DNA from 2 places in the Muribaculum sp. NM65_B17 genome. Region 1 is predicted to be linked to the other one. Evidence: riboswitches for the same ligand, from Rfam matches in the RefSeq annotation. Region 1 holds a riboswitch; the other holds the start of a gene.

Region 1 (3,572 bases):
GCCGTCATCGTTCCAATCGTCATCATCGTCACTGCTGCAAGAAGTAAATGCGGTTGCCATTGCAAGCACACCGAGCATACTCAAAAATAATTTTTTTGCTTTCATAAGGTTATTACGTTAAGTTGATTGTTATGCTCTATCAAAATTTGAACGTACCAGTCACACGCCATGACCGTCCGGGCATGGGATAGTACTTTATGACATCATATTGCTTGTCGGTGAGATTTATTATTTCGCCCTGCAGGTCAAGTCTGTACCCGCGGAACAGGAATTCATGCGACAATGTGAGGGTGTGCTCGGCATATCCGTCAATCTTATTCACGGGAATGTTCTGCGACAGGCAGTAACGCTTGCCCACCCCCACTATCGAATAGCCCACATCAACCCAGGGCATGTCGATTACAGCCGACACATTCCCGCTGTGCCTGGGAGTGTAAGGCAACTGATGCTTGTAGCTCTTTGAGTCGGGATCGGTGAGGTCGACAGCCTTCTGAAACGTGTAGGCACCCGAAAGCGTCAGCTGCACCTTGCGGCTTAACGAGAATGCCGAGGCAAGCGTGATGTCGACTCCCGTCACATGCACCTTGCCGTAGTTGGCCATCGTCCATGCATAGGTTGTGGGGAAAGCGACAATCTTGTCGGTTACGTTATTGAAATATCCGTCGACGGTAAACGAGAGGTAATCCATGAACGATGCCGGCAGAATGCTCCATGTCACACCTATATTATATTCATCGGCCTTCTCGGGACGCAGCTTGCGATTGCCGAGGCGATAGTAGTAGAGGTCGTTGAACGTGGGAGTGCGGAACGTGCTCTTGTACATTGCCCTGAAATAGAGCTGCTCGTCACGCCAAGGCTGCACGCTCACCGACACTCCGGGCGAGAGCCGGCTCAGGTCGTCGGGCTTTTTGCCCGCCTTAACCCTTTCGTTGATATAGGTTCCGAGCAACACTCCGTTGACGGTGAGCCCATTGAGGCGGTAACGCACATTGAGCGCAGTCAGTGAGGTGTAACGCGTAGGGAACGGACATTCGGGCATAGTGCTGTGGAGAGTGTTTACGGCAGCATCCTGCGCCAATGCAATCTGAAGGGGCTGCACGGGACGATACACGGCCGAAGCCGTCACGTAGTACTCGTTCTGGCGATGTGTGGCCGAATATACTCCGTCGGAATACTGCGGTCCGAGATCACGGTCACGATTCCATCCGTAATTATACTTGGCCTGAGCCTGAAAGTTCCACTTGTCGGAAAACTCCTTTCGGTATTTCACCTGAACGAATGCGTTCTTGTCCCACAACGTTTCATCGGAAACGGGATTATACAATGTCACGGGGCCGGGCAGTCCTCGCTTGGAGTAATAGTAGTAACCCTTTACCTGCAAGTTGCTGCTGTCGGCAAATGTGTGATACAGATTGCCTTCGCCGTGCCATGATGTTATCGCCGAATTGTTGCGTCGCTCCTCGGTGACATACTTTCCGTTGACAAGCCTGAAGGGATAGTTGCCATCGGCTCTCATGTAATCGCCTTCGAGCGAAGTGACGGTGTTTTCGCCCAACTTCTGCCACCAACGCACTGCGGGAGTTATGTAGCCGAACGAGCCGCCCTTTATCTTCACTTGAAATGCCGACTTGTCGTCGCCGTCGAATACGGGCCGCTGGGTAACGATGCTCAGCACTCCCGCCGATGCATAGAGCTTTGCGGGCTGTAGCAGATCCTCGTTCTGCCCGATGGCAAGCGACAGCATCGACACATTGTCGAGCGAAAAACGCCCTATGTCAATCTGTCCCGCCTGACAATTGCTTACAGGCGCTCCGTCGTAACTCACTCCTGTGTGGGCCGCACCCATGTTACGCACCGACACCGTCTTCAATCCTCCCACGCCGCCATAGTCACGCACATTGGCACCGGCAAAGCGTCGCACTGCGTCGGCCATGTTCTGGATACCCAGCCGGGTAAGCTCCGTTCCTGAGAGAGTCTGCACAGGAGCCGCCGTAGAAACCTTTATGGGAGAGCGTCGGGCCTCTATGACTACATCGTCAATGCGCTGCATCGTTATGGAGTCATCGGGCACCGAAGCAACGGCAGCCTCCGCACTCAACGAATGCAGAACCATCCACACAAACAACGGCATGAAACACCGTGACTTCTTTAAGGTCAATTGCATTAAAAAGATAAATATGTGTTCTCTCGTCCTCGAAAGAGAATCATTACACAATGTGCAATTGGCAGGTCTTCGGACTTATTCCTGTCATCGGACGCCTTCCCAAAGCCGACATAAGAGCTTCAGTGGCCTAAGATACCGATGCATTGCCGGAAATTACCGCAGCGGGACTGTCCGGGATTCTCACCCGTGTTCCCTTTTTATCGCCGCACGCAGATAACGCGACAGCGAACCAATGCGAGCGCAAATTTATAACTTTTCCGCTAACTGTGCAAAAAAATCAAGGGTGCTGAACTGATTCAACGCCCTTGATTTCAAATAACTCATGGATTTACAGCCCCTTATGCAAGCGAAGCTATAACCGATTTTATATCCTGAGCAAGAGCATCGGCCTTCTCCATGGTCGACGCCTCGGAATAGATGCGTATTATGGGTTCGGTATTGGACTTACGCAGATGAACCCAGCAGTCGGGAAAGTCAATCTTCACACCGTCGATGTCGGTTATCGTTTCGGAAGCGTAACGCTTCTTTACAGCCTCGAGTATTGCGTCGACATCAATGTCGGGGGTAAGCTGTATTTTATTCTTTGCTATGGCATATTCGGGATAGGTAGCCTTGAGCTCCGACACCTTCTTGCCGCTCTTGGCCAGCAGTGTGAGGAACAGAGCCACACCCACCAGTGCGTCACGGCCATAGTGGGATGCGGGATATATGACACCGCCGTTACCTTCACCGCCTATCACGGCTCCGGTTTCCTTCATCTTTGTCACTACATTGACCTCGCCCACAGCAGCGGCCGAATATTCACAGCCGTGTCGACGGGTGACATCACGCAATGCGCGTGACGAGCTGAGATTGGAAACAGTAGAGCCGGGAGTGTGGCTGAGTACATAGTCGGCCACGGCCACAAGAGTGTACTCCTCGACAAACATCTCACCGTTTTCCATCACGATTGCAAGACGGTCGACATCAGGATCGACAACGAAGCCCACATCGGCCTTACCGTCATGCATGAGGTCGGCAATCTGAGTGAGGTTTTCAGGGATGGGCTCGGGAGTGTGGGCAAACTTTCCTGTAGCCTCGCAATTCAGCTCAATGATGTTCTTCACACCGAGGGCGCGAAGCAACTGCGGGATAACGATGCCGCCCACCGAGTTGACAGCGTCGACAGCCACGGTGAAGTCGGCCTTGGCGATAGCGTCGACATCAACGAGGTCAAGCGCAAGCACCGAGTCGATGTGACGGCGATTGTAGGTTTCATTGCTGTATACATGACCGAGAGCGTCTACTTCAGCAAACGAATAGTCGTCGGCCTCGGCAATTGCAAGCACCTCCTTGCCCTGAGCGTCATTCAGGAACTCACCGTTCTCATTCAACAATTTGAGAGCGTTCCACTGCTTGGGATTGTGCG
Region 2 (3,572 bases), on a different contig from region 1:
CCTGTCATCATCCCCGGCATCGCCTCGCTCCGGCATCTACCGCATCGCCTGTGACGAAAGGGGGAGATAATCTCCTCGGCCCAATATCAGAGCATGATAATCCTTGATTACCTTTGCAAGATGAATGTCCTGCATTGCCGCATCAATCTCGATGCCACTCTCTCCGGCAAGGGCGTTGGCGAAATTGAGTATATCGACGCGGCATCCGTCAAGGTTGCGGAGCATCGCCGATTCCTCGGCTGTAAGTGCCGATGGCGGCTCATATCCAAGTGCCCTGTGCCGCATGTAGTCGCTCGGTGTCAAATTGTATCTGGCGGCTATTTCGCGTATCTTCCGACGCTCTGCGGCTGTCATCTTCGTGGTGACGGTGCATGAGCGCACAGCCTCCGGCGGCAGAGTCTTTCTCTTTGTTTTGCCCATATAAGTGGTATTCTGTGATTTGTAAAACTGATTGTCTGGGTGCAAGCCTGCGAGCGGCCATGACCGTGACCGCAGGGAGCGGCGAGGCGTTTTGGGGCAACAGAGCGGAGCGAGGGTAACACCAAATCAGAAACTAAGGTCTCCCTGCATGTAATCACGGTGGTTCATGGCACATCCGGCGTGGCTCTCAATCTGCGAAGAATCCGTTGGCTATAACCTCTCCGTCCGGGTTTTCCCAGCCTGATATGCAGGTGAATGAAAGGGCCGACCCGATACGGGAGTTGAATATTCTGACCAGCCCTGCGGCCTCCATCCTCGCGAGAATATTGTGCGTCTTCTTCCGTCCGAGATTCCATTTGTCGGCGAGGCTGATTTCCGAGAACTGCGCTTGTCCCGGCTGGAGGTTGAGCGGTCTGCGGTATCCGGCATCATATCCGGGTGTGGTTCTCATGTCTTTCAGCAGACCGCCGAAGATTGCCATGTTCCGGATTTCGTTGCCGTCGTTATCGGTGGTTGTTTCCGACAGCCATTCGACGGCTTCAGCTGGCAGCCGGAAGCTGACGGATGAAAAGGGATAGGTGTTTTTATGTTCCATGTTCCTGATTGTCATACGATGTTTTTATTATGTGGTCATTCCCGGATTTGACTGCCGTTGTCGGGATTATAATCGGGAGGCCAAAAAGATTCCTTGTCCTTGTTCCCCCATGATATAATCACAGCTTGCAATAATTTTCAAATCTTCCCGGCACCCATGCCCTTTATCCTGTCGTATTGTATTGCCGAAGTCATCTGTCATTGTTATAAAACACAATGAAGGGCAGGGAAAGAATGTCGGATATGATATTGTCTATTTCCCTGTCGGAGCGTTTACTGTCGTCTGTCCTGTATTGGAATTACTGTCGTGATGCTCTCTTTTCGGAAGATTGCTGATAACGGTCTCGATAGCTTTTGAATCTGAAGAGATTGTAAGCAGCGCGGTGGTGATGTCGATTATCTCATCCTTGCCGACATAGCGCGACACGGATTTCATAAGCTCCAGTGCCCGCGTCTGTCGATGTGCCCGTACACTGTCGGTTCCGGTGCACTCCTTGTCGCATCCGAAGTTGAGATAGCGGTTGACATTGGTGTGGTCATGCTGAGGCATTGTCTCCATTGTCATTTTTCCTGAGGCTATTCCCAGCATGACACGAAGTGCATCGGCTTCGTATGGGGTACACTCCTGAAGATTGGAATCTTTCGAATAAAATTAAGGAAAAATTTCATTAATTCGGATTTGTTTATTAATTTTGCAGTCGCATTGGTTCGCCGGGGGTTCACAGCCTTGGCGATTAAAAGGGAATCAGGTGAAAGACCTGAACAGACCCGCTACTGTAAGTTCCATTGAACCTGCCGGACACGACATCAGTGTCACTGACCGCCAAGGCGGTCGGGAAGACCGTCCGGAAGGGGAACAAGTCAGGAGACCTGCCATGCGAGTTAACATTTTCAATAATCTCGTGGATTAGATTTTGAGATGAAGAGATTTGGCTACAGCATGACACCTATAAGAGCAGTGTCAGATGACATGGGTTTTACGGATTCAGACTGCTCCATTGGCCGCGACGTGAAGTCGGGGCCGATTTATTGTGCATTGTCATTCAGGTTTGCCAAAACGTCCTTATCAGATCTTTTCCACCTTAACAGCTCATTGCGTTATGAAATGTCCGAGGTGCGAAAAGGAATTTCAATTTGAATTTCCTGATGTTCAGAATTGGCTGAAAAACTCCAGACTCGACAACAAGCAGTTGTCGTACATCCTGTTCAATTACGGCGGTCCGATTTGTGAGGACTGTGAGATTGACCTTGTGAGCGGTTTCTATCTCACAGGTGTACATCCGCGTTACATGAAGCATCGTAAATAACCTTTCAGACCTATCGAATATCATGTTTACAATGTTTCACGGCTTCCATTTGGTGGAGGAATACCATCAATGGAAAAGAGAGCATCGCAACAACCGCAATCCAATAGGCATAAAAGCTCTCAAACTCTTGCTCGCAATCACAATTCCATTGTTTCTCTGGGTTGCCCCGTCGTCTGTTTATGGTCTTCCCGGATTAACCACTGTCGAGCATCGCGTGCTGGCAATTTTTGTATTCGCCGCACTCATGTGGTTGTTCGATGCAGTACCGGCTTGGACGACATCTCTTGTGGTGGTTGTCCTGCTTCTTTTCTGCGCATCCAACAGTGCGCTATGGTTTTTCCAGACCGGTGCCGACGGCGAAAAATTCAGCAATCTTGTCAGCAACACTGATCTGCTGCATTGCTTCGCCGACCCGACAATCATGCTTTTCATCGGAGGCTTCATAATAGCGATAGCCGCCACTAAGTCTGGGCTGGACGTAAAATTGGCAAAAGTCATGCTGATGCCTTTCGGAACCAAATCTGAAAACGTGCTGCTCGGCTTCATTCTTGTCACCGCCGTTTTCTCCATGTTTATCAGCAACACGGCCACGGCTGCGATGATGCTGACATTTCTCGCACCTGTGCTGAGCGCATTGCCTCCTGATGGCAAAGGCAAGATAGGACTTGCGCTTGCCATTCCTGTCGGAGCCAATATCGGCGGCATGGGCACTCCGATAGGAACACCGCCCAATGCCATCGCCCTGAAGTTTCTCAACGACCCCGACGGCATGGATATGGGCATCGGTTTCGGACAGTGGATGATGGTGATGGTGCCGCTCACAATGGTGCTTCTCTTTATAGCATGGTTTGTACTCAAACACCTTTTCCCCTTCAAACAGAAAGAAATACATCTGAAAATAGAATCGGATCACGAATCGGACTGGAAGGATATTCTTGTGTATGTCACATTCGGAATCACCATTCTGCTTTGGCTAACAGACTCCGTGACCGGCGTGAACGCCAATGTAGTGGCTATGCTTCCGGTTGCCGTCCTCTGTATGGCCGGTGTGATAACCAAACGCGACCTCGAACAGCTTTCGTGGAGCATACTATGGATGATCGCCGGAGCTTTCGCCCTCGGAGTGGCCATGAAGGAGTCGGGTCTTGCAGCCCATCTGATAGAGGCTGTGCCGTTTGCTTCATGGTCTCCGCTGGCTGTCATCATCGGCTCCGGATTGCTCTGCTATCTTATGGCCAACTTTATCAGCCA

The links. A riboswitch is a leader RNA that binds a small molecule or an ion and turns the genes downstream of it on or off. The one in region 1 is predicted to bind cobalamin.
Region 2: linked by a shared signal. The riboswitch ahead of E5354_RS02540 (hypothetical protein) and the one ahead of E5354_RS09295 (TonB-dependent receptor plug domain-containing protein) in region 1 are both predicted to bind cobalamin.

Annotation. Positions count from the first base shown of each region.
Region 1 covers NZ_SRYY01000005.1:229,358-232,929, reverse strand. Annotated here, with positions in the region: gene E5354_RS09300 (DUF5074 domain-containing protein) at 1-78, opposite strand, end outside; gene E5354_RS09295 (TonB-dependent receptor plug domain-containing protein) at 140-2,113, opposite strand; cobalamin riboswitch at 2,207-2,413, opposite strand; gene glmM (phosphoglucosamine mutase) at 2,503-3,572, opposite strand, start outside.
Region 2 covers NZ_SRYY01000001.1:578,641-582,212, reverse strand. Annotated here, with positions in the region: gene E5354_RS14290 (plasmid mobilization protein) at 37-420, opposite strand; gene E5354_RS02550 (hypothetical protein) at 608-1,015, opposite strand; gene E5354_RS02545 (hypothetical protein) at 1,268-1,579, opposite strand; cobalamin riboswitch at 1,702-1,907, shown strand; gene E5354_RS02540 (hypothetical protein) at 2,115-2,321, shown strand; gene E5354_RS02535 (SLC13 family permease) at 2,344-3,572, shown strand, end outside.